DNA from 4 places in the Streptomyces sp. NPDC036815 genome. Region 2 is predicted to be linked to each of the others. Evidence: riboswitches for the same ligand, from Rfam matches in the RefSeq annotation. Region 2 holds a riboswitch; each other region holds the start of a gene.

Region 1 (7,713 bases), on a different contig from region 2:
GAGCGCCCGCGCGCCTTCTGGTGCGGGGCCGCGGCCTGCACCGTGGCCGCCAGGTGCAGCTTGGTCAGGGCGCCCCGGGGGCGGCGCGAGCCCGTCGTGCGCCCGTGTTCGGTGCGGGCGCGCGAGCGGCGGCCCGCCGCGCCCTCGCCGATGCCGGGCACGCTCAGCATCTTGGTGCGGAACGGCTCGGCGGCCCGCACGGCCTGCTGCTCGCCGGCGGCTCCGCCCGGGGCCGGGGCGGGCTCCTGCGCGGGCTCCTGGGGGGCGGTCGTCCCGTCGGGGTCCGGGCCCCGGTCCTGCGCGGGAAGCTCGGGGGAGGGGGAGTCGGGGCCGTCGGGACCGTCGGCGGGGGGCTGTCCGCCGCCGCCCCCGTCGGGGCCGCCGTCCGGGCCGCCGCCCTCGGGGTCGTCACCGCCCTCCGGAGGCTCCGGCTCCGTGTCCTCGCGCGCCTCCTCCAGCGTCTCGTCGAGCTTGTCCTCGTCGAGCCCGGGGGCGTCGAAGGGATTGCGGCGCCTGCGGTGCGGCAGCGCGAGCAGCGCGGCCTGGCGCACGTCCTCGCTCTGCACGTCGGTGCGGCCCGCCCACGCGGCGAGGGCCGTCGCCGTGCGCGCCATCACGATGTCCGCGCGCATCCCGTCGACCTCGAAGGCGGCGCAGGTCGCCGCGATCTGCCGGAGCGCCGCGTCGCCCAGGGTGACCCGGGGGAGCAGCGCGCGGGCCGCCACGACCCGCTCGCGCAGCGCGCCCTCGTCCTCGTGCCAGCGTCCGGCGAAGCCCTCGGGATCGTCGTCGTAGGCGAGCCTGCGCCGGACGACCTCGACGCGCTGGTCGGTCTCGCGGGACGCGGCCACCTCGACGGTGAGCCCGAACCGGTCGAGCAACTGCGGCCGCAGCTCGCCCTCTTCGGGGTTCATCGTGCCGACGAGCAGGAAGCGCGCGGCGTGCCGCACGGAGACGCCCTCGCGCTCCACGTACGAGGCGCCCATCGCGGCCGCGTCCAGGAGGAGGTCGACCAGGTGGTCGTGGAGGAGATTGACCTCGTCGACGTAGAGGATGCCGCGGTGCGCGTCGGCGAGCAGACCCGGCTCGAAGGCCTTCACGCCCTCCGCGAGCGCCCGCTCGATGTCCAGGGCACCGACGAGCCGGTCCTCGGACGCGCCGACGGGCAGCTCCACCATCCGCGCGGGCCGCGCGGTGGCGCCGCCCGCCTCGTGCGGGCCGTCCGGGCAGTTCGGGTCGGCGGCCTTCGGGTCGCACGAGAAACGGCACCCGGCGACGACCGGCACCTCGGGAAGCAGCGCCGAGAGCGCGCGCACGGCGGTGGACTTGGCGGTGCCCTTCTCCCCGCGCACGAGCACACCGCCCACTGCGGGCGAGACGGCGTTCAGCAGGAGCGCGAGCCGCAGGTCGTCCTGGCCGACGAGAGCGGTGAACGGGTACGGGGTGGTCACTGAGCCTCCTTGATGCGGTGGTGCGTGGTGGTGCTCACGACGGCGCTCACGAGGGCGCGCCGGGCGCGATGAACGGCAGCCCGGCCGGCGCGCCGTTCTCGATCAGGCCCAACAGGCCGTCCGTGTCCGCGTGTTCTTCGATCAGGTCGCCGAGCAGGTCGAGCTGTTCCTCGCGCAGCGTCCCGAAGCTGGTGTCGGGTGCGGGGACGAAGCGGCGTCCGGCCGCGCGGGCGACCTCGGTGAGGAACCGGCGCCGGAACGCGTCGCTCTCCAGCGACCCGTGCCAGTGCGTGCCCCACACCTCGCCGACCCGGCAGCCGTCCAGGAAGGGTTCGCCGCCCGCCACCTCGGCGACGCCGTGGTGGATCTCGTACCCCTCGACGGGCTCGCCGAGGGCCTCGCCCACCGGCCGGGCGAGGGTCTTCTCGCGGGCGAACCGCACCCGCACCGGCAGCAGCCCGAGCCCGTCGACGGACCCGGCCCGCGACTCCACCTCGTCCTCGATGTGCTCGCCGAGGACCTGGAAGCCGCCGCAGATGCCCAGCACCGGCCTGCCCTCGGCGGCGCGGCGCGCGAGGGCGTCCGCGAGGCCGCGCTCGCGCAGCCACCGCAGGGCGCGCACGGTCCCGCGCGTGCCCGGTACGACCACGAGGTCGGCGTCGACGAGTTCCTCGGCCCGGTCCACGAACCGCACGACGACGCCCGGCTCCGCGGCCAGTGCGTCCACGTCGGTGAAGTTGGACATCAGCGGCACCGCGCACACGGCGACCCGCAGCACGTCCTCGCCGACCGGCGGGGCCACCACGGACTCCCGGACGGCGCCCCGCAGGGACACCCGCAGGCCGTCCTCCTCGTCGATGCCCAGCCCGTGCTGGAACGGCAGCACACCGAACGTGCGCCGCCCGGTGAGCCCGTGCAGCATGTCGAGCCCGGGTTCGAGCAGGGAGACGTCGCCCCGGAACTTGTTCACCAGGTAGCCCGCGACGAGTTCCTGGTCGGCCGCGCTCAGCAGCGCCGTCGTCCCGAAGAACGACGCGAACACCCCGCCCCGGTCGATGTCCCCGACCACCAGTACGGGGAAGCGGGCGGCGCGCGCGATGCCCATGTTCACGATGTCGGTGCGCCGCAGGTTGATCTCGGCGGGACTGCCCGCGCCCTCACAGATCACGGCGTCATACGTGCCCCGGAGCTCCTCCAGGCATCCCACGACCGTGTCGAGCAACTGCGCCTGCCGCCCCCCGTGGTAGCCACGGGCGCTCATCTCGCCCACGGGCCTGCCCATCAGCACGACCTGGCTCGAGCGGTCACCGCCGGGCTTGAGTAGTACGGGGTTCATCAGCGCGCTGGGCTCGACGCGGGCGGCCTGGGCCTGCATGGCCTGGGCCCGGCCGATCTCCGCCCCCTCACGGGTGACGAAGGAGTTGAGGGACATGTTCTGCGCCTTGAACGGCGCGACGGACACCCCTTTGCGGGTCAGCCACCGGCAGATGCCGGCGGTGACGACGCTCTTCCCCGCGTCCGAGGTGGTCCCGGCGACCAGCAGTCCACCGCTCATGCTTTCCCTCTCCTCGACCTTGCCGACCGCAGCACCCAGCGGGCACCCACCACGACCCCGAGGGCGAGCAGGCCGACCCGGCGGGACAGCTCGGCGGCCCGCTCGATGTCCGCCGCCTCGACGTCGCGTCCCGCCGCGTTCAGAACGGGCCGGTGCTCGACCCGGCCCCCGTACGAGAGCGTTCCCCCGAGCCGCACGCCCAGCGCCCCGGCGAAGGCCGCCTCGACGGGCCCGGCGTTCGGGCTCGGGTGCGCGGCCGCGTCGGCGCGCCACGCCCGTACCGCCCCCGAGGGCGAGTCACCGGCCAGCGCCGCGAGCCCCGCGGTGAGCCGCGCGCCCGGCCAGCCGAAGACGTCGTCGAGGCGGGCGGACGCCCAGCCGTAGCGCCGGTACCGGGGCGACTTGTGGCCCACCATCGCGTCCAGCGTGTTGACGGCCCGGAACCCGACGAACCCGGGGACGCCGCCCAGGGCGCCCCACACGAGCGCGCCGACGACCGCGTCGGAGGTGTTCTCGGCGACGGACTCCACGACGGCCCGGGCGATGCCGTCGGCGTCGAGCGCCTGCGGGTCCCGTCCGCACAGGTGCGGCAGCCGCTCCCGCGCGACCTCGATGTCCCCGGCCTCCAGCGCCCCGCCGATGGCCCGCGCCTCCCGCGTCAGCGACGTACCGCCGACGACGGCCCAGGTGGCGGCGGCGGTCAGCGCGACGGACCCGGCCCGGGAGCGGCGTACGAGAGCGGTGGCGAGGGCGGCGGCACCCGCCGCGCCCCCGGCGCACACCACGGCGTGCAGCACACCCCAGCCTCGGTGGTCGCGCCACAGCATCCGCTCGACGGCGCCCGCGGCACGGCCGAACGCGGCGACCGGATGGCCCCGGCGGGGATCGCCGAGCAGCAGGTCACCGAGGAGGCCGGCGGCGGCGCCGTACGCGAAGTCGCGATCGGCACTCATGCGCTCAGCCCGCCGCTGCGCTGAGGAGACGGCTCGTACTCAAGAGAAGGGGCGGCACCGGGCGGCCGAGCATGGCGATATGTCCTCACTCAGGGTGTCCGCGCCCTGGTTCGACGTGATCGGCGGCGAGAGTTCCTGGCTCGCGGGGAATGGCTCCCCGGTGACAGTGGCGGGACCGCGCCGGATTCGCACCGGCTTCCTCTTCTGCCGCCGTAGTTGGCCCGGGCAGTCCACCACGGCCCGCGAAGGCCCGTCAACTCGCTGTTGACCTGCGGCGGGAGAGTGTGTTGGGGCCCACACGGGCGGCCCGCGCGCGGGGCCCGCACGCGAGGTCCTGACATGCGCGTGGGGCGCGGAGCGTCCGTACGCTCCGCGCCCCACGCGGGACGGCTGCCGTCAGGCGACGATCAGGAAGATCCCGTACGCCACCGCCGCCGCGCACAGGGCGAAGCAGGCGTACGCGCCGGTGCGGGCGAGGGGGGCGGCGCCACCGGTGGAGGCGGCCGCCGTCTGCTGCTTGGAGAGGCCGACGATGCCGAGGGTGAAGAGGCCCACCAGGGCCACGGTCACCGCGAGACTGACTCCGAAGACGGAGCCGAGAGCTGCCCAGTCGATGCTCATGCTGGTCTGTCCTTACACGGTCGCGGGCCGGGCGGGGTCCGCCATGGCGCCGGTCGTGGTGGTGGTCGGAGCCGTGACGGTGGCCTTGACGGACGCGTCCGACGCGACGGAAGAGGCCATCGCGCCCACGGGGGGCGGCGTGACGGCGGCGATCGCGGTGGTCACCACGCCCGCGGGCTCGGTGGTCGCGGTGTCGTCGGTGCGGATCTCGTCATCCGTGACGTTGGTGTGGTCGACGGCGTTGCGCCGGGAGAGCGTCCAGATCACGCCCGATCCGGCGATCAGGAGCGCCGCGGTGGCCGTGATGCCCCAGGGGCCCTGCTTGGTGAGGAACTCGGCGCCCGCGCCGACCAGACCCGCGGCCGGCAGGGTCAGGCCCCACGCGACGAACATCCGGGTGGCGGTCGACCAGCGGACGACGCCGCCCTTGCGGCCGAGGCCCGCGCCCATCACGGCGCCCGAGCAGACCTGGGTGGTGGAGAGCGAGAAGCCGATGTGGGAGGAGGCGAGGATCGCGGTCGCGGCGCTGGTCTGGGCAGCGAAGCCCTGCTGCGGCGCGAGGTCGGTCAGGCCCTTGCCCATGGTGCGGATGATGCGCCAGCCACCGAGGTAGGTGCCGAGCGCGATGGCGATGCCGGCCGAGACGATGACCCACATCGGGGGGTTGGCGCCGGGGTTCAGGACGCCGCCCGTGATCAGGGCGAGCGTGATGATGCCCATGGTCTTCTGCGCGTCGTTCGTGCCGTGGGCCAGGGAGACGAGTCCGGCGGAGGCGATCTGGCCTGCGCGGTAGCCCTTGGCGGTGGCCTTCTGGTCCGTGGTGCGGCCGATGCGGTACGTCAGGCGCGTGGCCAGCGTCGCGGCGATGCCCGCGACCAGCGGAGCGGCGACGGCCGGGATCAGGATCTTGGTGACGACGGTGCCGCCGTTGATCGACGACCAGCCCATCGACATGACCGCGGCGCCGATGAGGCCGCCGAAGAGCGCGTGGGAGGAGCTGGAGGGCAGGCCCACCAGCCAGGTCAGGAGGTTCCAGAGGATCGCGCCGACGAGCGCGGCGAAAATGACCTCGGTCTTGAGGCCGTCCTCATTGACGATGCCGCCGGAGATCGTCTTGGCGACTTCGACGGAGAGGAAGGCGCCGACGAGGTTCAGCACGGCGGACATGGCCACCGCCGTCTTGGGCTTGAGAGCGCCGGTCGAGATGGTCGTCGCCATCGCGTTGGCAGTGTCGTGGAAACCGTTCGTGAAATCGAACACGAGAGCGGTGACGATCACGATCCCGAGGAGAAGCGTGATGTGTTCCATTTACCCAGGCTTCTGTTGGACGTCAGTGGCATGTGGAACGTAGGCAACCCGGGTGAACGGAAAGTGAACTGGGCCGGGCGGTGCGGTGACCCGAAGCGGAGTGCCCTTGCTCCGTATTGAGCTGATCTCTGATCCTGATCGTACGGAGCGGTGGCGGGAGCCCCGCAAACGGGGCGGAGTGTCGGGTTCCGCCATCCGGCGGCGGCCCGCCGCGCACCCCTCGGACCGGCGCACGAACTCGGCGGGGAGATCCTGCTCACCCGGCGGCCCGCCGCCGTAACCGGAATCCCCCCGAGGACCGCCCCGACGCCCTCGGCTCTACGGTGCGGGGCCACCGGCTGGCAGGATCACCGCATGACTGAGCAGCGGCAGGGGCAAGGACGGCAGGCGGACGGGGACGCGCTCGGGCGGGCCTGGGCCGAGCTGGTCGGGACGGCCCGCAGGACGGTGACGGACGGCCTGGTCGTCGGCACCTCGGGCAACGTCTCCCTACGCGTCGGCGACACCGTCCTGGTCACCCCGAGCGGCGTCCCGTACGACAGGCTGCGCCCCGAGGACGTGCTCGGCGTCGACCTCGACGGCCGCCGGGTCCTCGGCGGCCTCACCCCCACCAGCGAACTGCCCATGCACCTCGCGATCTACCGCGCCACCCGCGCGCGGGCGGTCGTCCACACCCACGCCGTGCACGCCACGGCCGTCTCCCTGCTGGTCACGGAGCTCCCCGCCGTGCACTACATGACCGCCGCCCTCGGCGGCCCGGTCCGGGTCGCCCCGTACGCGCTGTACGGCACCGAGGAGTTGGCCGGGAACATGCTCCACGCCCTGCGCGACCGCACCGGATGCCTCCTCCAGAACCACGGCACGGTCACCTACGGGGACAGCCTCGACCAGGCCTTCGACCGCACGGCCCAGCTGGAGTGGATGTCCCGCCTCTGGCTCACCGCCGCAGCGGTTCCCGGCCACACCCCGGCGCTCCTGTCCCCGGACCGGCTGCACGAGGCGGCGGAGAAACTGCGGGGCTACGGCCAATCGGCCACCTGAGCCACGACTCACCCCACGGGTACCGCCCACTGGCCTCCGGGGCCTCGCCCCCGGACACTGGGACGGTGCGCCCAGCCAAAGCGACGGCAGCGGCCGTCACCGCAGTAACAGCCGCCCTAGGAACAGCCGCAGCCGCGATCGCGGCGGGCCGGTTCGCCAGCGACGCCGCCCTCAGGGCGCCCGCGGGCCGCCCCCTGCCGACCGAACCACGCCTGACCGTGCACGCCACGGCCGCGGGGCAGATCAGCCTGACCCGCGCCCTGGCGAGCCGCCGCCCCGGCACGTACGGCCTGAGCGGCAACGGCACCCACGCGATCGTCGGACCCGTCCTGGAGTCCGCCCCGCACGAGGCCGACACGGTCGTACGCCGCCTCGAAGCCGTCACCCACGGCTCCCTGGACCCCGGCGCCCGCGTCTGGCTCACCCCGCAGGTCCACACCGGGGACCCCCGCTCCGCCCTCGGCATCGACCACACCGACGTCGACATCCCCGGCGAGCTCGGCACGCTGCCCGCCTGGTTCGTGCCGGGCTCCCGCGACACCTGGGTCATCACCGTGCACGGCCTGGGCACGACCCGCGAACACCCCATGGTCGTCATGGACTTCCTGCGCCGCCTGCAAGTGCCGGTCCTCGACCTCGCCTACCGCGGCGACCCGGGCGCGCCCCGCTCCCCGGACGGCCTCGGCCACCTCGGCGAGTCGGAGTGGCGCGACCTGGACGCCGCCCTGCGCCACGCCGTGCGCGAGGGCGCCGAGCGCGTCGTCCTGCACGGCTGGTCCACCGG
Region 2 (7,713 bases):
TCAGCGGCGCGGAGGTCCATGAGTGGGTGCACGACGCCCGCCATCTGCTCGGCTTCCCCTGCCACTGACCAGGGGGAATCCGGCCCGCTCATGAACTCGGCAACCGTACGCAACCTGCTCGTTCGAGGCATGCTCGCCGGTCTCGCGGCCGGCGTGCTCGCCCTCGTCATCGCCTACTGGCTCGGTGAGCCGAACGTCGACGCCGCCATCGACTTCGAGGAGGCCCACGCGGGCCACTCGCACGGCGACGAGGCCGAACTCGTCTCCCGGAGCCTGCAGTCCACCGCCGGCCTCGCCACCGGCGTCCTCGTCTACGGGGTCGCCTTCGGCGGCATCGCCGCGCTCGCCTGCGGCTTCGCTCTCGGCCGCGTCGGCCGGTTCGGCCCGCGCGCGACGGCGCTGCTGCTCTCGGGCTGCGCGCTGCTCACCGTGTACGTCGTGCCGTTCCTGAAGTATCCGGCCAACCCGCCCGCGGTCGGCAACCCCGACACCATCGGCAAGCGGACCTCGCTGTACCTGCTGATGACGGTGCTCAGCGTGCTCCTCGCGATCGCCGCGACCCTGCTGGGCAAGCGGCTCGCGCCCGCGCTCGGCGCCTGGTACGCGACCGTCGTGGCCGTGCTCGGTTTCGCCGTGGCCATCGGGCTGGCCTATGAGTTCCTACCGGTGGTCAACGACGTTCCCGAGCATTTCCCGGCCGCCCTGCTCTGGCGCTTCCGGCTCTCCGCCCTCGCCGTGCAGGCCACGCTGTGGGGCGCGTTCGGGCTGATCTTCGGGGAGTTGGCGCAGCGCCTGCTGCTGCCGAAGCCGACGGCGTCCACGTCCGGGGAGCCGGTCGCGGCGGACCGATAGGGCCGGGGGAGCGCCCAGGCACCCCGAGCCGCGCCTCATCACCCTCGACGGCGTGCGGCGGTCGCCCTCACGGCGGCCGTGCTGCCGGCCCGCCACCACGATCAGGGCGGCCGCCGAACCGAGCGCGTCACGCGGCGCCGAGCGGGCAGCCGAGCCGGATGTTCCAGCGTCCGGAGCGTCCGCTGAGTTCCGTCGTCGACAGCGGCAGGACGTCGCATCGCCAGAAGGCCGACAGCGGAGCCCCCGTCGCATGCACGACCGCCGCACGCACCACCTCGGGTTCCACGACGGCGAGGACGCGTCCGGACGGGGTGTCCGCCCGGAGCGCGTCCAGCCACCCGGCCACCCGCGTGCACACGTCGGCCACGGACTCGCCGCCCGGAGCCGCGCTCTCCGGCTCGGTCAGCCAACGAGCCACCGCCTGCGGTTCCCTGGCGTGCACGTCCTCCAGCGGCCTGCCGCGCCACCTGCCCGGGTCGAGACCGGCCAGCGACGCCACCGCCAGGCCCGCCCCGAGGCCGAGGGCGTCGGCGGTCTGCGCGCAGCGCGCGCCGGGGGAGACGAGGACCTGGCACCCCGTGGGCAGGGTTCCGGCCGCCCGACGCGTCTGGGCCGCACCGGCCGGGTCGAGGGACTCGTCGTCGCCGAACACACCGCGCCGCGCCGCGGCGGTCAGGGCAGGTGTGACGAACAGCACGCGCGTGGTCACGGAACGTCCTTCCGCGGGTGGGGAGTTGGAGAGGCCTTGGCGCATCCCTCAACGGAGTGCGGCGAAGGCGCGCCGGTCCGGGGCTCGCCGCCTTCCGTGGGCTCGGCGTCCCGCACGAATCGCCGCAGGTGCGCGCGGACCGCGTCGGGTTGTTCCAGCCAGGGTTCGTGCCCGGCGCCCTCGATCCGCGTCAGCGGAAGACCGAGCCGGTGCGCCAGGGAAGCGAGTGAGGACAGGGGGCGCGGGTCGTCGGCCCCGCCGAGGAGCTCCGTTCGCGCGGGCAGGCACGCGGACAGGCCGTCGAGATGTGCGTCGAGCGGGTCCGCGCGGCCTTCCCTGCCGAGGTCACCGTTCATCGCCCAGTTGACCGGGCGCCGCCGTCGGGCAGCCTGCGTGGCCCATGCCCATCCGAGTTCGGGATCGGCGTGGTCGGTGGACCACGCCAGTGTGAGCAAGTCGACTTCCTGCTCCTCCGTACGGCCCGTCAACTCCTCCAGCGCGCGGAGCCGCTCCCTCCGTGCGGCGGACATGCGGCGGTCGCGCTCCGCCCGGTACGCGGTGCGCCAGTCACCGCCCCGCAGTGCCGTCCAGTGCAGTCGCGCCCCGTCGCGCATCGATGCGAGGCCCTGCGTCCGAATCGAGGTCACCGCGCAAACCTACCCGGACGTGACCCGCCCGCCCGCTGCCGGGAGCGTCGGACCAACACCGGCCCCACCCGCCGCACACGGCCTCTGAACAGGGGCGTACGCGGTGGTATACGCGCTCGCGTGTGCCACCCCCGCGCCCACGGCGCAAGTTGTCAGCAGATCAGTTGCGCACTAATGTCACCACGCCTTGGTGCACGGGAAATCCGGTGTGATGCCGGTGCGGCCCTCGCCACTGTGATCGGGAAGTCCGGCTCCAGCCCTCGCGGCAGCCACTGGGTACTCACGTACCCGGGAAGGCGGAGTCCGGTCGGTACGACCCGTCAGCCAGGAGACCGGCCAAGGCGCGTTGTCCATCCACGAGGTGCTGGAGAGGGTCTGCCGAGCCATGCACATAGCCGAGGGTTTCCTCCCGCCGGCGCACGCGATCGCCTGGGGCGTAGCGTCCGCGCCGTTCGTCGTCCACGGAGTCCGCTCCCTGACCCGTGAGGTCAGGGAACACCCGGAGAGCACCCTGCTCCTCGGCGCCTCCGGGGCCTTCACATTCGTTCTTTCCGCGTTGAAGATCCCGTCCGTCACGGGCAGTTGCTCGCACCCGACGGGAACCGGCCTCGGAGCGATCCTGTTCCGGCCGCCCATCATGACGGTGCTCGGCACCATCACCCTGCTCTTCCAGGCTCTGCTGCTCGCCCACGGCGGGCTCACCACCCTGGGCGCCAACGTATTCTCGATGGCGATCGTCGGGCCCTGGGCGGGATACGCGGTCTACCGGCTCCTCAAGCGGTACGACGTGCCGCTCATGGTCGCCGTGTTCTTCGGGGCGTTCGTCGCCGACCTGTCCACCTACTGCGTCACCAGCGTCCAGCTGGCCCTGGCGTTCCCCGACCCCAGCAGCGGATTCCTGGGCGCCCTGGGCAAGTTCGGCGGCATCTTCGCCGTCACCCAGATCCCGCTCGCCGTCAGCGAGGGGCTGCTCACCGTCCTGGTGATGCGGCTGCTCGTGCAGTCCAGCAAGGGCGAGCTCACCCGGCTCGGCGTGCTGCTGCAGGGCAAGCGGACCGTGACGACGGCCGAGACGAAGACGGGGGCCAACGCCTGATGAGCCGGAACGCGAAGATCAACATTCTGCTGCTCGTGGTCGTCGCCGCGCTCGCGGTGCTGCCCCTGGCACTCGGACTCGGCGACGACAAGGAAGAACCGTTCGCAGGCGCCGACGCGCAGGCCGAGACGGCGATCACCGAGATGGAGCCGGACTACGAACCGTGGTTCTCCCCGCTGTACGAACCCCCCTCCGGGGAGATCGAGTCGGCGCTCTTCGCCCTGCAGGCGGCCATGGGCGCCGGGGTGCTCGCGTACTACTTCGGGCTGCGCAAGGGACGCCGCCAGGGCGCGGAGCAGCTCCTCGAGCAGCGCGAGCGGACCGGTTCGCCGACCGGTTCGACGCCCGACGCGGCGGACAAGCGGCCCGAGACCGAGCAGGTCTGACCCGGCGTGCTGCCCATCGACGCGGCGGCGCACAGCAGCCGCTGGCGCCGCCGTCACCCCGTGGACAAGGCCGTGCTCGGGCTCGGCCTCACCGTCCTCGCCATCTCCCTGCCGCCCTGGCCGGGCGCCGCCCTGGTGGTCCTCGCGGCGCTCGTCCTGCTGCTCGGACCCGCGGGCGTGCCGCCCCGCAAGCTGTGGCGCGCCTACCGGGTGCCGCTCGGCTTCTGCGTCACGAGCGCCCTGACGCTGCTCGTCCAACTCGGCGGCCCCGACGGGTTCGTGACGCTCGCCGACGGTGGTCCCGCGCGCGCGGGCGGCCTGCTCCTGCGGACTTCCGCCGCCTCGCTCGGGGTGCTCCTGTTCGCCTTCACCACGCCGATGTCGGACCTGTTGCCGCGGCTGGTGAAGGCGGGCGTGCCCGCGCCGGTCGTGGACGTCGCACTCGTCACGTACCGGATGAGCTTCCTGCTCCTGGACTCCATGAGCCGGATCCGCCAGGCGCAGGCCGCCCGGCTCGGCCACACCACCCGCGCCGCCACCTGGCGCTCCCTGGCCGGTCTCGGCGCCACCGCGTTCGTGCGGGCCTTCGACCGGGCGGGCCGGCTGCAGGCCGGGCTCGCGGGACGCGGCTACGACGGCACGCTGCGGGTCCTCGTGCCCGACGCCCGGATCTCCCGGCGCTTCGTGGCCGCGGCCGCGGTACTCCTCGCGGGCCTCGTGGCCCTCACCCTCGTACTGGAAAGGTTCCTTCCATGACCGAGCCGAGGGCTCTTCGCGAGCCGGTCGACCGCGGCGGGCCGAGCGAGCCCCTGGTCGCCCTGCGCGGCGCGTCCTACGCCTACGAGGACGGGCCCACCGTCCTCGAAGGCCTGGACTTCGACATCGTCGCGGGCCGCGCCCTGGCCCTGCTCGGACGCAACGGCAGCGGCAAGACCACCCTCATGCGGCTGCTCAGCGGGGGGCTGCGCCCCGCGGCGGGCGGGCTGACACTCGAAGGGGCCCCGGTGACGTACGACCGCAAGGGCCTGACCCGCCTGCGCACCACTGTCCAGCTGGTCGTCCAGGACCCCGACGACCAGCTGTTCGCGGCCTCCGTCGAGCAGGACGTGTCCTTCGGCCCGCTGAACCTCGGCCTGCCCGACGCCGAGGTGCGGGCACGGGTCGCCGAGGCGCTCGCCGCGCTCGACATCGTGGCGCTGGCCGACCGGCCCACCCACCTGCTCTCCTACGGCCAGCGCAAACGGACCGCCATCGCGGGCGCCGTGGCGATGCGCCCCCGCGTCCTCGTCCTCGACGAACCGACCGCGGGCCTCGACCCCGACGGCCAGGAACGTCTCCTCGCCACGCTGCAGCGCCTGCGGGACGCCGGGACGACCGTGGTCATGGCGACCCACGACGTGGACCTGGCGCTGCGCTGGGCCGACGACGCGGCGCTGCTCACCCCCGCCGGGGTGCGGACCGGGCCGGTCGCCGAGATGCTGGGCCGGCGGGACCTGCTCGCGCGGGCCGGGCTCCACCTGCCGTGGGGAATCGCCGTCGGGGAGCTCCTGCGCGCGCACGGCCTGCCGGTCGGTACGGGCGAAGGGCCGCGCACCGCCGAGGAGTTGGCCGCGCTGGTGGCCGGGGAGCGGTGAGCGCGCCGTTCCCCTGTGGCCCGTCCGCCGGGCGGCTGCTCAGCAGTGCCGGTACACGTAGCCGTCCTCGCCCGCGGGCCGGACGTCGCGGTCGCGCAGCGTGACGGACAGGTCCTTGCCCCAGGTGCGGCAGGCGGCGTCGAAGTCCTTGCGCACGTACTCGATGTCGAAGACCTTCCCGTCGTACGCGGACGCGAAGTCGGGGCACTCCTTGTAGTGGGCGCACTCCTCGGTCACGGCGAAGTCGAAGCCGATGTGCTTGCGCCGGTCAAGGAGGTCGGTGGTGTTCTTCTGCGCGATGGCCAGGCCCTTGTCGTGCGCCCGCCGGGCGAGGAGCCGGGCGAAGTCCGCCGCGTCATCGGGCGTGAGGAGATCCTCGGAGCGCTCGTAGGAGTCGAGGTTGTCGGGCTCCACCGCGTCGAAGCCCGCCTCCGCGCAGCCATCGATCCACCGGCCGACGATCTCGGCGAGAGCCGCACGCTTCTTCGCCGTGGAGATGTCGAGCAGCGGCTCGTTCCAGTCCTCGTCGACGACCGGGTCCCCCGCGTCGTCCCGCAGCACGAGAGTGGGGTGCTCGCGCTCCCACCAGCGCGTCGCTTTCTTGCCCGGCTGGGCCTGGAAGGCGTTGACGTAGCAGATGTTGTAGCGGCCCGGGGCGGGGTCGGCCGTGCGGTCGCGCGAGACGGCGCGTACCTTGGACGGCGGCTTGTACGGGCCGCCCAGCTGGTAGTCGAAGGCCGCGTCGACGGGCGGCTGCCGGACGTCGCGTCCGGCGGTGCGCTCGGTGCGGTCGGGACTGTCGGCGTCGTTGGAGTCGCCGGTGGAGCAGCTGGCGAGGAGGGCGATGAGCATCGCACCGCCCAGACCGATCCGCACGGCCCGCCGAGCACCTGCCCGTGCCCGGGTGGTCGGCTCGGAGCCCGTCGGCCGCGCGAAAGCGTCCTGTCCGCTCCCCGCGCGATGGATCTCATCGCCGTGTGCGGAGCGGTTCTTGCTGGTAAGCCACTTGATCACGGTCACCCGACCAGGATCGCAGCACTCGCCCGCGACATGTGCGGCGGGCGGCCGGTCACGTCAGATCGAGCGCGCTCGCCGTCTGCTCGGCCATGCCGGCCTCACCGGCGGCGTTGGGGTGCACGGGGACGAAGTTGGTGCCGAACAGGACCGGTTCGATCCAGCGCTGGTTCGCCGGGCGGCACGCGTCGTGCGCGTCGGACGCGGCGGCCAGGTCGACGTAGGTGGCGCCGGTCTCCGCCGCGGCCCGTCGCGCCGCGCCGTTCAAGTGGGCCTGCAGATCGCGCAGGTAGGGGACGTCGCCCTCGGCGAGCGGCATCTTGAGGAAGCACCCCGGCACGGACTTCGCCGGAGTGATCCACGGATAGCCGAGGATCGCGACCTTCGCCTTCGGCGACCTGGCCTTGATCCGGTTCAGCGACGCCTTGATCGCCGGGTAGGTCTTCGTCTCGACTTCGTCCTTGAAAGTGTCGCCGTACCGGTCCTTGCAGGGGCTGCCCTTGCCGCCGGAGAGGACGCCCGCGCTGCCGCAGGCCAGGATCGAGCTGATGAACGTGTTGTTGTCGTTGCCGCCGATGGTGAGCGTCACCAGCTGCGTGTCGCTCTTGAGGGCGTCGAACTGCGGGGCGACGCCCGGGTACTGGGCCGTGCTGAAGTGCTGGGTCTGGGCGCCCCCGCAGGTCACGTCGGTGAGTTTCGCGCCGAGCGAGGCGGCGAGGAGGTGGGGGTAGTTCTTCGACGTACGAGCACAGAGGAGGGGCGCCCCGGGGTCGAGGGGGAGGACGCCCGAACCGGCGCTGTAACTGTCCCCGAGGGCGACGTAGCGCAACGGCTCCGAGCTGTCGGCGGCGGCGGGTCCCGCGGCGAGGCCGAGCGCGGCGACTCCTGTGACGGCGGCGACGACCGCGACGGTGCGATGCGGAGCGGGCATGCGCATGAGGATTCTCCTCCGGGCAGGGGGAAGCGCGGGTGGGGGCGGGGCGAGGCTTCCAGAGGTGGGGCGTGTGCAACGTAGTTCACGACGGGACGGTTCACTACGTGTGTGCGTGCGCGTCCGCGCGAGAAGGTTTGGCATCCGGGTGACAAGGGGGGCTCGGATCGCCGGTGGCGTCGGCCCGCGCGAGCAGCGGCGCAAGCCGGTGTTTCGCTCACACACGCTGGGCACCCGGTCGGCGACGACGGCCCGGCCCACGGGGTGGACGACAGGGCCGGACCGCACACCGACGAGCAAGGAGGATCACATGACCACCGCACGCGAGATCATGACTCCCGGCGCGGAGTGCGCCGGGGCCGAGGAGACCGTCCTCCAGGCAGCCGCCAAGCTCACCGAGCTCGACGTCGGGGCGCTGCCGATCTGCGGGACCGACAACCGCCT
Region 3 (7,713 bases), on a different contig from region 2:
GCCACCGGGTCGGTCTGGTACCGCGCGTTCGGCCCGCTGCGCGGCCCCGGCCTGTACCTCCTCCAGCTCCTGATCACCGTCACGGCGACCCTGCTCGGCCGCTGGCCCGGCACCCGGCTCGGCTTCGGCGGCGACCAGCCCAAGGGCGTCATGCGTGACTGGGCACGGCAGGTGCGCACCGGCCGCTACCGCGCGAAGGGGTCCGCGCTCGACTACGAAGCGGCCCTCGCGGACCTGGAACTGCCCGTGCTCGCGGTCTCCGTGGAGCAGGACGGCTACGCCCCCGTCACCGCGCTCGACCACCTCCTCGGCAAGGTCCCGCGGGCCCGCCTCACCCGCCGCCCCTACACGACGCAGGAGGCGGGCCGTCGCCTCGACCACTTCGCGTGGACCCGGGCGGGCGCGACGCTGGCCAAGCGGGTGGCGGCGTGGACGGCCGACGAGGAGACGTCCGGCGTGCCGGCGACGGCGGCCACCGACCGCTGACGCGAGCGGAGCACGGCCCGGCGACGTCGCGTCACGCCGCGCCACGTCACGCCGCGCCGCGCCGCGCCGCGCCGCACCACGTCACCTCACGTCACCCGAGCAGGGCGTCCACGAGGCGGCGCCGGTCCGCCGCGTGGTCCCGCAGCCAGGCGCCCAACGCGTGGTCCGCCCGCGGCAGTTCGAGCCGCGTGAACCGCGCGCGGGTGGCGAGCGCCTCGCCGACGGCCGCCGTCACCTCGGGCGGGATCACCGCGTCGGAGCCGGGCACCACGAGCACCGCACGGCCGGAGAAGCCCCGGTAGACGTCGAGCGCGGCGGACTCGCGCCACCGGCCCGGCGTACGGATGATCTCGGTGAAGCGGCCGTCGCCGTCGCCGAAGGGGAGCGGCCAGGCCGCCGTCGCGTACACGGCGGGCGCGCACAGGCCGATGCCCGTGACCCGCGCGCCGAAGTGCGCCACCAGGTCCGCCACGGTCTGCCCGCTCATGCTGAACCCGAGGAACACCAGCTTCCCGGAGCCGGGCGCCCGCTCCTCGACCACCGCGGCCGCCTGCTCGAACCGCCGCCGCAGGCTCAACTCCCGCAGTGCGCCGGTGCTTTCGCCGTGCCCGGAGAAGTCGAGCGCGAGCGCCCGGCAGCCGCGCGCCGCGAAGTCGGCCTGGAGGGCGGCCAGTCGCTCCTTGCTGCCGGTGCCCGCGCCGTGCAGGAGGACGACGGTGACGGCAGGGTCCCGTACGGCGCCGGGCAGCGCCTGCGAGCAGCTGAGCGTCTCGCCGTCACAGGCGAAGGAGAAGGCGGACAGGGAGGCGGAGGGCGCGGCGAGGGGGTTCGAAGACAGGCTCTGAGTCATGCCGCCTATCCTCGGCCGGGCCCCCGAACCGTGGGGCGCGCAACGGGAAGATGAGGCGTATGGCACCCACCGTGTCCGTGTTCACCCTCGGCGGCACCATCTCCGCGCGGGGCGGCGGCGGTCCGGCCCGGCTGTCCGGCGCCGAGGTCCTCGCGGCGACCGGCGCGCTCCCGCCGGGCGTCGAGGTGGAGGTCCACGACGTCCGCAGGCTGCCCAGTTCCTCACTGACCGTGGAGGACGTGGCCGCCCTCGCCGAGCGGGTCGAGGAGGTGACGGCCGCGGGGCACGGCGCCGTCGTGGTCCAGGGCACCGACACCCTGGAGGAGACCGCCTTCCTCCTCGACCTCACCTGTACGCCCCGCACCCCCGTCGTGGTCACCGGTGCGATGCGCCGCCCCGACCTGCCGGGCGCCGACGGCCCGGCGAACCTGGCCGCGGCGGTCGCCGTCGCCGCGGACCCGGGGTGCGCAGGGCTCGGCGTCCTCGCGGTCCTCGCCGACGAGATCCACGCGGCCCGGCACGTGCGCAAGTGCCACACCACGTCGATCGCGACCTTCGCGTCACCGGGCGCGGGCCCGCTCGGCCGGGTCGTCGAGGGCAGGCCGCACGTCCTGCTCCGCCCGGCCGGGCCCACGGTCGCCCGCCCACTGAGCCTGCGCGGCCCGGCCCGCGTCGCCCTGGTGACGCTCGCGCTCGGCGACCGCGGGGAGCTCCTTGAAGCCGTCGACGACCGCTTCGGCGGCCTGGTCGTGGCGGCCTTCGGCGCGGGCCACGTCCCCACCTGGCTCGTCGAACCGCTGACCGCGCTCGCCGCCCGCATCCCGGTGGTCCTCGCCTCCCGCACGGGCGCGGGCCCGCTGCTCAGCGAGACGTACAAGGGCCCGGGTTCCGAGTACGACATGCTCGGGCGCGGTCTGCTCTCCGCGGGTCCGCTGGACGCGCCGAAGGCCAGGCTCCTGCTGCACGCGCTCCTAGCGGACGGCGCCGGCCACGCTCAAGTGGCCGACGCCTTCCGGGCGTTGACGCCCTAGCCGATCTGGTCCGGGGTCACCGTCAGCCACCGCTTGTCGGCGGTCACCTGCTGGCCGAGCTCGCGCTGCCGGTCGGCGTTCTTCTTCTTCATCCCATTGAGCTGCTTCATGTACGCGTCCTTGCGGTTGACCCACACGCGCACACCGCCGTGGTCCACGTCGGCGGAGTGGAACAGCATCGGGCCGTCGCTCGACGGGGTGTCACCGGCGGCGAGGATCGGCTTCCGCCACTCGTCGATGTAGGTGTTGATCGCCGCGGGCTTGCCCTCGTACCAGGTCAGCGGCGCCCACAGGTGCGGCGTCAGCTCGCGCTTCGCGAGCTTCGCGCGGTCCTTCTCGCCGAAGCGGCCCTCGGCGATCTCCTTGCGGGAGCTGGTCACCGCACCGGTCCTGCGGTCCTTGAGCTGCATGGACACGCCGATGACGTTCTGCGGCTTCACGCCGTAGCCGTACTTCGGGTCCGCGAGGACCATCCGCACCAGGTCCTCACTGGCCGCGCTGACCACGTACACCTCCACGCCGTGCGCGCGCAGCGTCTTGTAGAGCTGCCGCATGCCGCGCGAGAACTGCGGCGGCTTCACCTCGGTCTTCGTGAGCTTGCCGTCCTCGTAGTACTCGGCCGGGATCGGCTTCTTGTACGCGAGGAGTTCGTCGACGTACCCCTTGAGCTCCTTCAGCGTGAAGCCGGAGAAGATCTGCGCCGCCCAGGGGTAGGAGACCTGGTCGTCCACGTCGCACAGCCGCAGGTAGTAGCTGTAGAGGCTCTCCTTGTGACCGGGCTCGTCCTTGAAGGGGATGATCTTCAGGGACGGGTCCATGGTCTTGCGGGTGAGGACGCCCTTCATCTCCAGGAACGGCAGCAGCGCCTCTTCGAGGTCGCCCCGGTACGTGGTGTTGTCCGCGTCGAAGACCGCGTACGCGCCCTTGTGGTCGTTCTTCGCGATGACCTTGCCGAGCTGCTTCGCCACGGGCTTCGGCCAGTGGGACAGCTCGCGGGCGGTGGCCGCCGAGGTGTCGGCGGCGCTCGCCTCGCCCGTCGGCCACAGCGCGCCGCCCGCGAGGACGGCGGCGGCCAGCGCGCCCGTGGTGCCGATGAGGGCCAGCTTGCTCTTTGCCCGTACTGCCATGGTGTGACGTCCCTGCCGTTCCTGAGAGCGATGCGCGGCCCCGTCCGGAGCGGCGCGCAATGCTATGGGGCCCGGCGGACATTTCCCATGATCGAAGTCACCGGCTCCGGCGGGCATGGGGGAAGTGAACACGGGTAGGGGAGGGGGACCCTCGGGTGCTCACCGCGGTGGTCGCCGCGACCCCTCGGGACCCGCCGCGCATACTGGTTCGCATGGGCTCCCGTGAGTTCGTCAGGGCCGCGCCGCGGCTCGACGGCATGGTCGTCTCCGCCGTCGGCTACCGCACCGCGGGGCAGCGCCCCGCCCTGCACCGGGGCCTGCCCTCGCCGTACCTGACGGTGATCTTCTCGCTCGACGGGCCCATCGCCACCGGCGCCACCCCCGACCGGGCCACGGGGCCGGACGCGGCACGCACCGAGATCGTCGTGGGCGGCCTGCACCGGAGCCCCGCGTACGTCGTCCAGCCCGAGCACGAGGCGGGCATCCAGCTCGCCGTGCACCCCCTCGCGGCCCGGGCACTCCTCGGCGTGCCCGCGGCCGACCTGACCGGTCAGCTCGTCGTCGACGGCGCCGACGTGTTCGGCGACCGCGCCGCCGACGTACGGGAGCGGCTGTGCGAACTGGACACCTGGGCGGACCGGTTCACCCACCTCTCCGCCTACCTGCGGCGGCGCGCGTCCGACGGCCGCGCCGCGGGGGCCGTCCGCCCCGAGGTCGCCGAGGCCTGGGCCTGGCTGGCCCGGCACCGCGGCACGGGCACCCTGGGCGGCCTGTCCCGGCACGTCGCGCTCAGCGAGCGGAGGCTGACCGCGCTGTTCCGCGCCGAGACCGGCCTCAGCCCCAAGCAGGCCGCGCGCCTCATGCGCTTCCAGCACGCCAAGGCCGCCGTGGTCCGCGCCGTCGCGGCGGGCGCCCCGCCGGACCTCGCCCGGGTCGCGGCCGACACCGGCTACTACGACCACTCGCACCTCGTCCGCGACTTCCGGCAGTACACCGGGGCGAGCCCCACCCACTGGCTGGCCGAAGAGTGCCGGAATATCCAAGCCGGGGCGCACGGCAAGGACGAAGACTCGAAGACATGAACACCACACCGCACACCACACCGAACCCGAACCCCGAGCCGGCCCCCGCCGCGGGTGAGCACCTCACCACGCCCCCTCCCGCCGTCTGGCCGGGCGTGCAGGCCCAGGACGCCCCCGCGCTGATCGACTTCCTCGTCGACACCGTCGGCTTCCTGCGCACCGCCGTCTACGAGGACGGGGGCCGCGTCGCCCACGCCCAGCTCGACTGGCCCGAGGGCGGTGGCATCATGCTCGGCTCGTACGACCCGGAGGCCGCGGCCACCTGCGGCACACCCGGCACCGGGGGCGCCTACGTCGTCACCGCCCGGGTGGACGACCTGTACCGCCGCCTCACCGGGGCGGGCGTGAAGATCACCGCCGAGATCGAGGACAAGCCGTACGGCAGCCGCGAGTTCGCCATCGAGGACCCGGAGGGAAACCGCTGGTCGTTCGGCACCTACCGCGGCGAGCCGAGGCCCGCGCCGACCACGTGAAGGCGTGTGACAGGTGCGTGATAACTTGCGCAAGCCAGTCAAACCCACACCTGGGCCAGGGAATCCGGTGCGAATCCGGAACTGACGCGCAGCGGTGAGGGGGACGGGCGGGGCCACGGCCACTGGGTGTCTCCGGACGCCCGGGAAGGCGCCCCGCCCGGTCGATCCCGAGTCCGAAGACCTGCTGGCGCCTCCGCTCGCACACCGGGCGACGGAGGTCGTGACGCAGGCCAGGCTCCGCGTATGAGCCGTGAGACTCAAGGGATCACGTGTCCTCGACAGCCCGTACATTCGCCCTCCTCTGTGCCGGTCTGCTCGCGCTCACCGCGTGCGGCGACGGCTCCGCACGGAACTCCGCGCACTCCGGGGGCGGGAGCGCCGACGGCTATCCGGTCACGGTCACCTCCTGCGGCAAGGAGGCGAAGGTGACGGCGCCGCCGCGGCGGGCCGTCTCCCTCGACCAGGGATCCACGGAGATCCTGCTCTCCCTCGGCCTCGCCGACCGGATGGTGGGCACCGGCACCTGGACCGACCCGGTCCTGAAGAACCTGGCGAAGGACAACGCGAAGGTGGAGCGCCTCGCCGACCGCTACCCGTCGCTGGAGAAGGTCCTCGCCAAGGAGCCGGACTTCGTCAGCGCCTCCTTCCTCTACACGGTCGGCAAGGGCGGCGTCGCCGACCGTACGAAGTTCGGCGAGCTCGGCGTGCCCGTCTACGTCTCGCCCACCGACTGCGCGGGCAAGGACAACGACGGCGCGGGCGACGGCAAGCGCGTGAAGACCCTCACCATGGAGAGCGTCTACGGCGAGGTGCGCGACCTCGCGAAGGTCTTCGACGTGAAGAAGCGCGGCGAGAAGCTGATCGCGGGCATGAAGGACCGCGTCACGGCGGCCACGAAGGACATCGACGCCTCCGACGCGCGCCTCATGTACTGGTTCGCCAATTCCGACGCCCCGTACATGGCGGGCTGCTGCGGCGCCCCCGGCATCATCACCCGCGAACTCGGCGCGAAGAACGTCTTCGACGACACCCGCGAGGAGTGGCCCCAGATCAACTGGGAGACCGTCGCCGACCGCGACCCCGACGTCATCGTCCTCGGCGACCTCACGCGCAAGTCGCAGTCGGCCGAGAGCGCCGCCGCGAAGATCGAGTTCCTGGAGTCCAACCCGGCGACGAAGAACCTGACCGCCGTGAAGAAGAAGCGGTACGTGCTGCTCAGCGGCCAGGCCATGAACCCCACGATCCGCACGGTCGACGGCATCGAACAGGTCGCGGCCGCGCTGCGGAAGTTCGGACTCGTCACGTGACGCGGGTGGGCGGGGTGGCGCCCGGCACGGAGGAGGTGGCGCCCGGCACGCGGGACGGGGCACGGGGCACGCAGGACGGGGCGCAGGACGGGGCACGGGGCACGGAGGAGGTGGCGCCCGGCACGCGGGACGTGGCACGGGGCATGCGGGACGTGGCACCCGGTGCCGTACACCCGCCCGCCCCGCCGCACGGCCTGCGGACAGGGCTGCGCCTGGGCCTGCTCTGGTCGCTGGGCGTCGTCGCGCTCCTCCTCTCCGTGTCCGTGGCCGTCACCATCGGCCCCGCGGACATCTCCGTGCCCGACGTGTGGTCGACCGTCGCCGCCCACCTCGGCTGGGGCGAGACCCCGCTCACCCCGATCAGGGACGGCATCGTCTGGAACCTGCGGATGCCCCGCACCCTGCTCGCCGCGGTGTGCGGCGCGGGCCTCGCGGTCTGCGGGGCGGTCATGCAGTCCCTGCTCCGCAACCCCCTCGCGGACCCCTTCGTGCTCGGGGTGTCGTCCGGGGCGTCCACGGGCGCGGTCGCGGTCGTCGTCCTCGGGGTCGGCGGGGGAGCGGTGTCGGTCTCGGCGGGCGCCTTCGCCGGGGCGGTCTGCTCCTTCGCCCTGGTGCTGCTCCTGAGCCACACGCTGGGCGGCACCACGGACCGGGTCGTCCTGTCCGGCGTCGCGGCCATGCAGCTCTTCTCCGCGCTGACCTCGTTCGTGGTGCTCACCGCGGGCGACGCCGAGACCACGCGTGGCGTGCTGTTCTGGCTCCTCGGCTCGCTCAGCGGGATCGGCTGGACGGACGTGTGGCTGTGCGCCGGAGTGCTCGCGGTGACCCTGCTCGTCTGCCTCACCCACGCCCGTACGCTCGACGCGTTCGCGTTCGGCCAGGAGGCGGCCGCGACCCTGGGCGTCCGGGTGGCCCGCACCCGGCTCGTCCTGCTCTGCACGACGGCACTGCTGACCGCGGCCCTGGTCAGCTCGGCGGGCGCCATCGGCTTCGTCGGCCTGGTCCTGCCGCACGCGGCCCGAGCGTTCGTCGGCTCCGGGCACGCCCGGCTGCTCCCGGTCACGGCGCTGGCCGGGGCGGTCTTCCTGGTCTGGGTGGACACGCTGGCCCGCACGGCCCTGGACCCGCAGGAGGTCCCGGTCGGCGTGGTGACGTCGCTCATCGGCGTACCGGCGTTCGTGGCGGTCCTCTACCGGACGCGGAGGGTGTCATGACGTACGGGGAGGGTGCCGTGACGTACGGGAGGGCGTCATGACGTACGAGGACGGTGTCATGACGTACGAGGACGGTGTCATGACCCACGACCTGCTCCCCGCGGACGCGGCGGGGCTGCGCGCCGACCGCGTCAGCCGGGAGG
Region 4 (7,713 bases), on a different contig from region 2:
CCGTGGCGAACCGCTTGGCCATGGCGCAGAGCTGCGGGGCCCGAGCGTCGTCCCTGTCGAGGGCGTCGGCCGCCTGACGCACCAGCGCGCGGGCGGCCGACAGCTCGGTGGCCATGTCGGCGAGCCGGAACCGCAGCGCCTGGGCGTCCAGGAGCGAGGCGCCGAACGCCTCGCGGTCGGCGAGGTAGGCCACGCTGCGGTGCAGTGCGCTCTGGGCGCCGCCCAGGGAGCAGGCCGCGATGCCGAGGCGTCCGCCGTTGAGGCCGGACATGGCGATGCGGAAGCCGTCCCCCTCGGCGCCGAGCCGCCGGCCGGCGGGGACGCGGACGCCGTCGAGGAGCACCTGGCGGGTCGGCTGGGCGTTCCAGCCCATCTTGCGTTCGTCGGCGCCGAAGGAGAGGCCGGGGTCGTCCCGTTCGACGACGAACGCGGAGATGCCGCCGGGCCCCTCCTCGCCGGTGCGGGCCATGACGACGTACACGTCCGAGGCGCCCGCTCCGGAGATGAACTGCTTGACGCCGGTCAGGACGTAGCCCCCGCCGTGGCGTTCGGCCCGCGTCCGCAGGGCCGCCGCGTCCGATCCGGCACCGGGTTCGGTGAGGCAGTAGCTGCCCAGGGACGCGGCCGTGCACAGGTCCGGCAGCCAGCGGGCGCGCTGGTCCTGGTCGCCGTACCGGTCGATCATCCAGGCGACCATGTTGTGGATGGAGAGGTAGCCCGCGATGGAGGGGCAGCCGGTGGCCAGCGCCTCGAACACGAGGGTTCCGTCGGTGCGGCCGAGCCCGGAACCGCCGTGCTCCTCGCGTACGTAGACTCCGCCGAGGCCCAGTTCGGCGGCCTTGCGCAGGACGTCCACGGGGAAGTGTTTGTCGCGGTCCCAGGCGACGGCGTGCGGCGCCAGATACGTATCGGCGAAGTCGAGTGTGACCTCGGCCAGTGCGAGCTGGTCCTTGGTGAGGGTGGTGGCCATCGATGTCATCGCCGTCATCCCATCGTCGGGATGGTGAAGCTCGCACCCTCCCTGGCCCCGGAGGGCCAGCGCGAGGTGACGGTCTTCGTACGGGTGTAGAAGCGGACGGCGTCGGGGCCGTGCTGGTTGAGGTCGCCGAAGCCGGACCGCTTCCAGCCTCCGAAGGTGTGGTACGCCACCGGTACGGGGATCGGCACGTTGATCCCGACCATGCCGGCGCCGACGCGGCGGGTGAAGTCGCGGGCGGTGTCGCCGTCCCTGGTGAAGAGGGCCACGCCGTTGCCGTAGGGGTGTTCGGTGGGCAGGCGCAGAGCGGTCTCGTAGTCGGCCGCGCGGACCACGCACAGCACCGGGCCGAAGATCTCCTCGCGGTAGATCCGCATGCGCGGCGAGACGCGGTCGAAGAGCGTGGCTCCGGCGAAGAAGCCGTTCTCGTGGCCAGGGAGGGTGAAGTCCCTCCCGTCCACGATCAGTTCGGCCCCTTCGTTGACGCCGATGTCCACGTAACGGCGGACCCGGTCGAGAGCGTCTCGGCTCACCAGCGGGCCGAAGTCGGCCCCGGGGTCGTCGGAGGGGCCGATGCGCAGGTCGGCGACGCGTTCCTTGAGCCGGGCGACGAGCGCGTCGGCGGTCTCCTCGCCCACGGGGACGGCGACCGCGATGGCCATGCAGCGCTCCCCCGCCGAGCCGTACCCGGCGCCGACGAGGGCGTCGACGGCCTGGTCGAGGTCGGCGTCCGGCATGACGATCATGTGGTTCTTGGCGCCGCCGAAGCACTGGGCGCGTTTGCCGTGCGCGGCGGCGGTGGCGTAGATGTGCGCGGCGATCGGCGTGGACCCGACGAAGCCGAGCGCCTGGACCCGGGGGTCCTCCAGGAGGGTGTCGACGGTCTCCTTGCCTCCGTTGACGACGTTCAGGACACCGGGCGGCAGACCCGCCTCCAGGAACAGTTCGGCGAGCCTGAGCGGGACGGAGGGCGCGCGTTCGGACGGCTTGAGGACGAAGGAGTTGCCGCAGGCGAGCGCGGGGGCCGCCTTCCACAGCGGGATCATGGCGGGGAAGTTGAACGGGGTGATCCCTGCGGTGACGCCGAGGGGCACCCGCAGGGAGTGCACGTCGATGCCGGTACCGGCGTTGTCGGTGAACTCGCCCTTGAGGAGGTGCGGGATGCCCGCGGCGAACTCGACTACTTCGAGGCCGCGTTGCAGGTCACCGTGGGCGTCGGAGACCGTCTTGCCGTGCTCGCTGGAGAGCAGCCGGGCCAGGGACTCCCGCTCCTCGTCGACGAGTTGGAGGAAACGCAGCATGACGCGGGCGCGCCGCTGCGGGTTCCACTCCCCCCACGCACGCTGCGCGGACTCGGCGTCGGCGATCGCCGCGACCGTCTCGTCACGCCCGGCCAGCGGCACATGTGCCTGTACAAAGCCGGTGTTGGGGTCGTACACGTCGGCGAAGAGCCCGGACGCCCCGCGCACGTGTTTGCCGCCGATGAAATGTGTCAGTTCACGGACCATGAGAGCCTGCTCTCGTCAGGTGAGTCCGGGGATGGCACGGCAGGCCGTCGGCGCCACCGGGTGCGGTGGGCGGGCGGTTCTGACGTGGGACGCGAAGGCCTAAGAGCCGTCGTGGAGTCGGGCGTCGACAGGGGTCGCCGCTCGCTTCGCCGGATCACCTGGGTCGTGGTCACGGACCGGTGCCATGCGTGTCTGCTCCATCCTCGTGGACAACACGGAACACCCCGCGGCCGGTATCCTGACTCCCGGATCAGCGCGCGTTCTCCCGCCTTCCCGACGGGACGTGCTCCGTCAGTGGCGTATCGCTCGGCGAGAACGCACTCCCCGGTCACAGTGGCGGGACCGCGCCGGATTCACACCGGCTTCCCTGCACCGCGGGCTCTGGTCACGAACATATAGTTGGACGTCCTAGTAAGTCCACCCCGTCCGGCGAGTCGGCGTCCGCGCGATCACTCGCCGTCCTTCAGCTTCACGATCCTGCCGTCCTTGTCGAGCGTGTGATCGTTCCAGTACGTGTCCCACTTGTCCCCGACATGCTCGGGGACCTTCCCCTGCGGGTAGCGGGCATAGCCCTTGGGCGGCTCCTCCCCGTCGGGCTGGCACGCCGACCCGCTGCCACCCACCCGCAGGACGGGATACTCGCCGCCGCCGCAGATCGCGTCCTCCGTGGAACAGGCGGAGAGCACGCCACCCACCGCACCAGCCAGCGCGAGTCCCACCGCGACCCGCGCCACACGGCCGCCGATCGCTCGCGGGGCGGTACGAACTCGGATCTTCCTGGCCACTGTCGGCTCCTTCATGTCGGCTCGTCGCACGTTGCCACACCAGCTTGCGCGAGCCGTGGCTCCCGATCATGAGTACGGGTACTCAAAGAGGAGCGGCCCCTCGGTCACCCGCACGGGAAGCCGCACCCGTACGTCAGGACAGGGTGCCGACCACGTCGCGCACCTGACCGGCGACCGATTCGGGGAGCGGCGCGTAGTGCAGGCCGGACAGGTCCTTCTGGCCCGCCTCACTCGCCGTGTACGTCAGGAACGACTTGAGGGCGGGCAGCGTCTCCTCGTGGTTTCCCTTGTCGCAGACGATCTCGTAGGTCACCTGGACGATCGGGTACGCACCCGGATGCGCGGCGCCGTAGCGGAACTTCAGCTTCATGTCCCGGCCCTTGCCCGCGACGCGCGCCTGCGCGATTCCGGCCGACGCCGTCGTCGGCGTCGGTGCGACCGGGGCGGGCGCGCCCGTGTCGATGCTCACGGTCTTGATCCGCCGGTCCCGCGCGAAGGACAGCTCGAAGTAGCCGATGGCACCGAACCCCGAGGTCACCTCCGATGCCACGCCGCTGGACCCGCTCGCGGAGGCGCCGCCCCCGCCCTGCCAGGCCTTGCCGACCGGGTGGGCCCAGGCGGCGGGCGCCGCGCCCGCGAGGTAGGCCTGGAAGTTCTGGGTGGTGCCGGAGTCGTCCGACCGGTGCACGGGGCGGACCGGCATGGACGGCAGATCGGCGTCGGGGTTGAGGCGCCGGATCGCCGGATCGTCCCATGAGGTGATCTTCCGGTCGAAGATTCCGGCGAGGGTCGGGGCGTCCAGGACGAGGTCCTCCACGCCCGGCAGGTCGTACCCGATCGCGATGGGCCCGCCGACCATGGGCAGGTCGATCGCGCGCCCGCCCCGGCAGACGTCCTTCGAGCGCTCGACCTCCTCGGGCTTCAGCGCGCTGTCGGAGCCGCCGAACGCCGTCGCGCCCCGCAGGAACTGCGCGCCGCCCGCCCCCGACCCGATCGGGTTGTACGCGATCCGCACGCCCGGGCACGCGCGCTGGTACTGCTTGATCCAGTACTTCATGGCGTTCTGCTGGGCGCTCGACCCCGTACCCGGAACCTTGCCGGTGTCGGCGCAGTCGATCCCCGCGACGGCGGAGGAACGCGCGGCGCCCCGCTCGTCGCCGTCCCCGTCGTCACCCCCGATGCCCGCGACTCCGCATCCCGCGAGGGAGAGCGAGAGCAGAACGGTGAGGCAGACCGCCGCGTGCGCTCTGCCTCCTTGGTACGTACGTCCTGGACGTGGGCGTTGCAACGTTGTCCCCTCGGGGTACCGCGACATGGGTCTCGACCGGCCGTGCGTCTCGACCGGCTGTCTGTTCCGACCGACTCCGGGCCGGACCTCAGATGTTCGCCGATCCGCGGCAGCGGCGGGTGAAGCAAGGGCGAACATCGAGCGACGTGCTGCGATACGGGAATCGAGCGGTAGGCAGGCATGTACGCACGGTGTTCGGGGGGGGGCGAGGGCCCGGAGAGGGGGCAGAGCCTCTCACCGGTCGTCCCCCGGAGCATGTCCTAAACTCCGCCCCATGAAGAGCACGCCCGCTGCCGTCGCCGAGGACCTGGCCCCGACCGGCGTGCTCCGAGCGTCCATCAATCTGGGCAACCCCATCCTCGCCCAGGGCACTTCGGCCGCTCCCTCCGGCATCACCGTCGACATCGCGCGCGAGATCGGTGCCCGCCTCGGCGTCCCCGTGGAACTCCGCTGCTTCGACGCCGCACGCAAGTCGTACGAAGCCATGGCGGAGGGCCGGGCCGACCTCTGCTTCCTCGCCGTCGAGCCGGCCCGTGAGGCCGAGGTCGCCTTCACCGCCCCGTACGTGGTGATCGAGGGCGTGTACGCCGTCCCCCGGGAATCGCCCTTCACCGCGGCGGCCGACGTCGACCGGGCGGGGGTGCGGATCGGGGTGAAACGGGGCTCCGCCTACGACCTGTTCCTCTCCCGCACGCTGCGGCACGCGAGCGTCGTACGCGGCGACGAGGGAGTCGACGTGTTCCGCGCCGAGGGCCTGGAGGTCGCGGCGGGCATCAGGCAGCCGCTGACCGCGTACGTGGCGGACCACCCCGAACTGCGGCTGATCGAGGACCGGTTCATGCAGATCCGGCAGGCGGTCGGCACGACACGGGACCGCGCGTCCGGGACGGTCGAGTTCCTCCGCGACCTCGTCGAGGAGCTCAAGGCCACGGGGTTCGTCGCCGCTTCGCTGCGGCGCTCCGGACAGAACGAGTCGCCGGCCGCCCCGCCCGGGTAGTTCGCCCCTCCCCGATCAGAACGGTCCGCTCCTCCTCACAGCGGTCCCGACCCGAGGAGCTGCCCGCCGTCGACGACGAGCGTCTCGCCGGTGATCCAGCGTGCGCCGTCACCGGCGAGGAACGCCACGGCCTCACCCAGGTCCTCGGGTTCGCCGATGCGGCCCAGCGGAGTGGCCGCGGCGACCCGCGCCTCGTTCTCCTGCCAGAGCGCCTCGGCGAGCCGGGTGCGCACGACGCCGGGAGCGATGGCGTTCACGCGGACCTTCGGGCCGAGTTCCAGGGCGAGTTGCTTGGTGAGGTGGATGAGCGCGGCCTTGGACACGTGGTAGATCCCGACGTCCTGAGCCACCGAAAGCCCGCCGATCGAGGCGGTGTTGACGATCGAGCCGCCGTGCTCCCCCATCCACGCCTTCACCGCGAGCGACGTCCACAGGATCGGCGCCCACAGATTGACGTCCATCGTCTTGGCGAAGCGCCCGTGGTCCTGGTCGATGACCGGCCCGTACGCGGGGTTCGTACCGGCGTTGTTCACCAGGATGTCCAGGCGTCCGTACGTCGCCACGGTGTGGTCGACGCAGGCGCGAGCGGCGGCTTCGTCGGTGGCGTGGGCGCCGAACCCGGCCACGGCGCCGCCGAGTTCACGAGCCGCCTCCTCGGCGCGTTCCGCGCTGCGCGAGGTGATCACGACCTGGGCGCCCCGGTCGCGCAGGGCCGCGGCCGCCGCGAGGCCGATGCCCCGCGACGCGCCCGTGACGACGGCGACCTTCCCGTCGAGCGGGCCGCTCATCGCGCGCTCCGCTCGGCCTCGCGGCGCCGCAGCTCGCGCACGGCGATGGTGCGCTTGTGCACCTCGTCGGGGCCGTCGGCGAGGCGCAGGGTGCGCAGATGGGCGTACATGCTCGCGAGCGGGAAGTCGTCGCTCACACCGGCGCCGCCGTGCACCTGGATCGCGCGGTCGACGACCTTGAGGGCGACCTCGGGCGCCGCGACCTTGATCGCGGCGATCTCCGTGCGGGCCTCCTTGTTGCCGACGGTGTCCATGAGATGTGCGGCCTTGAGGGTCAGCAGGCGGGCCATGTCGATCTCGACACGGGACTCGGCGATCCAGTCCTGGATGTTGGCCCGGTCGGACAGGGGCGCGCCGAAGGTCGTACGCGACTGCGCACGGTCGATCATCAGGTCGAGGGCGCGCTCCGCCATGCCGATCGTGCGCATGCAGTGGTGGATGCGGCCGGGGCCGAGCCGGGCCTGACTGATCATGAAGCCGTCGCCCTCGCCCGCGAGCAGAGCGGTGCGCGGGACGCGGACGTCCTCGAAGAGCACCTCCGCGTGGCCCTCGCGGTCCTGGTAGCCGAAGACGGGCAGGCCCCGCAGGACGGTGACGCCGGGGGTGTCGAGCGGGACGACCATCATGCTCTGCTGCCGGTAGCTCGGCCCATCGGGGTCCGTCTTGCCCATGACGATGAGCACGCGGCAGTTCCTGTGCAGGGCGTTCGAGGTCCACCACTTGCGGCCGTTGAGAACGTACTCGTCGCCGTCGCGGACCATCCGCATCTCGATGTTGCGGGCGTCGGAGCTGGCGACCGCGGGTTCGGTCATCGCGAACGCGGAGGCGATCTCACCCGCGAGCAGCGGCCTCAGCCACTTCTCCTTGTGCTCGTCGGTGCCGAAGAGGGTGAGGACCTCCATGTTGCCGGTGTCCGGCGCGTTGCAGTTGGTGGCCTCGGGGGCGAGGTGCGCGCTGCGGCCCATGATCTCGGCGAGTGTCGCGTACTCCAGGTTGGTCAGGCCGGGGCCCCACTCGGGGTGGGGGTGGAAGAGATTCCACAGGCCCTGCCGCCTCGCCTCGGCCTTGAGCTCTTCGAGGACCGGCGGGTGGAAGTGCGGGTCGCCCGACTCCGCCATCTGCGCCTCGTACACCGCCTCGGCGGGGTAGACGTGCTCGTCCATATAGGCGAGCAGCCGCTCCTGGTACTCCTTGGCCCTGTCGCTCACGTCGAACACGGGTCGTCCTCCACGGTCCTGGTCGGGAACTGAGTCTGCAAACCGAGTCTGGAAGTCTGGCCCGGGGCACGCCCGGGTGGATACACCACCGGCTCCTGCGGGCCGTGTCACGGGCGGGCGTCAGGTGCGGGGCGCGGGGCCGAGGAGCCGTGCC

The links. A riboswitch is a leader RNA that binds a small molecule or an ion and turns the genes downstream of it on or off. The one in region 2 is predicted to bind cobalamin.
Region 1: another riboswitch for cobalamin. It lies ahead of ACZ69I_RS05790 (cobalamin biosynthesis protein); the one in region 2 lies ahead of ACZ69I_RS34260 (energy-coupling factor ABC transporter permease).
Region 3: another riboswitch for cobalamin. It lies ahead of ACZ69I_RS03720 (ABC transporter substrate-binding protein); the one in region 2 lies ahead of ACZ69I_RS34260 (energy-coupling factor ABC transporter permease).
Region 4: another riboswitch for cobalamin. It lies ahead of ACZ69I_RS10725 (CoA-acylating methylmalonate-semialdehyde dehydrogenase); the one in region 2 lies ahead of ACZ69I_RS34260 (energy-coupling factor ABC transporter permease).

The regions. Positions count from the first base shown of each region.
Region 1 covers NZ_JBVJPW010000001.1:1,288,024-1,295,736, forward strand. The annotation lists gene ACZ69I_RS05780 (putative cobaltochelatase) at 1-1,451, opposite strand, end outside; gene ACZ69I_RS05785 (cobyric acid synthase) at 1,498-3,006, opposite strand; gene ACZ69I_RS05790 (cobalamin biosynthesis protein) at 3,003-3,959, opposite strand; cobalamin riboswitch at 4,067-4,212, opposite strand; gene ACZ69I_RS05795 (hypothetical protein) at 4,356-4,580, opposite strand; gene ACZ69I_RS05800 (inorganic phosphate transporter) at 4,593-5,888, opposite strand; gene ACZ69I_RS05805 (class II aldolase/adducin family protein) at 6,243-6,929, shown strand; gene ACZ69I_RS05810 (alpha/beta hydrolase family protein) at 6,995-7,713, shown strand, end outside.
Region 2 covers NZ_JBVJPW010000025.1:98,413-106,125, reverse strand. The annotation lists gene ACZ69I_RS34280 (CbtB domain-containing protein) at 1-68, shown strand, start outside; gene ACZ69I_RS34275 (CbtA family protein) at 91-852, shown strand; gene ACZ69I_RS34270 (histidine phosphatase family protein) at 980-1,561, opposite strand; gene ACZ69I_RS34265 (alpha/beta fold hydrolase) at 1,558-2,208, opposite strand; cobalamin riboswitch at 2,380-2,563, shown strand; gene ACZ69I_RS34260 (energy-coupling factor ABC transporter permease) at 2,594-3,304, shown strand; gene ACZ69I_RS34255 (energy-coupling factor ABC transporter substrate-binding protein) at 3,304-3,690, shown strand; gene cbiQ (cobalt ECF transporter T component CbiQ) at 3,697-4,446, shown strand; gene ACZ69I_RS34245 (energy-coupling factor ABC transporter ATP-binding protein) at 4,443-5,324, shown strand; gene ACZ69I_RS34240 (endo alpha-1,4 polygalactosaminidase) at 5,364-6,176, opposite strand; gene ACZ69I_RS34235 (SGNH/GDSL hydrolase family protein) at 6,394-7,275, opposite strand; gene ACZ69I_RS34230 (CBS domain-containing protein) at 7,580-7,713, shown strand, end outside.
Region 3 covers NZ_JBVJPW010000001.1:839,712-847,424, forward strand. The annotation lists gene ACZ69I_RS03690 (alpha/beta hydrolase family protein) at 1-486, shown strand, start outside; gene ACZ69I_RS03695 (alpha/beta hydrolase) at 578-1,336, opposite strand; gene ACZ69I_RS03700 (asparaginase) at 1,396-2,367, shown strand; gene ACZ69I_RS03705 (HAD family hydrolase) at 2,364-3,494, opposite strand; gene ACZ69I_RS03710 (AraC family transcriptional regulator) at 3,707-4,576, shown strand; gene ACZ69I_RS03715 (VOC family protein) at 4,573-5,049, shown strand; cobalamin riboswitch at 5,068-5,252, shown strand; gene ACZ69I_RS03720 (ABC transporter substrate-binding protein) at 5,319-6,356, shown strand; gene ACZ69I_RS03725 (FecCD family ABC transporter permease) at 6,500-7,570, shown strand; gene ACZ69I_RS03730 (ABC transporter ATP-binding protein) at 7,650-7,713, shown strand, end outside.
Region 4 covers NZ_JBVJPW010000003.1:425,143-432,855, forward strand. The annotation lists gene ACZ69I_RS10720 (acyl-CoA dehydrogenase family protein) at 1-970, opposite strand, end outside; gene ACZ69I_RS10725 (CoA-acylating methylmalonate-semialdehyde dehydrogenase) at 985-2,484, opposite strand; cobalamin riboswitch at 2,696-2,876, opposite strand; gene ACZ69I_RS10730 (SCO0607 family lipoprotein) at 2,934-3,269, opposite strand; gene pstS (phosphate ABC transporter substrate-binding protein PstS) at 3,403-4,557, opposite strand; gene ACZ69I_RS10740 (transporter substrate-binding domain-containing protein) at 4,832-5,554, shown strand; gene ACZ69I_RS10745 (SDR family oxidoreductase) at 5,590-6,342, opposite strand; gene ACZ69I_RS10750 (acyl-CoA dehydrogenase family protein) at 6,339-7,559, opposite strand; gene ACZ69I_RS10755 (HAD family hydrolase) at 7,680-7,713, opposite strand, start outside.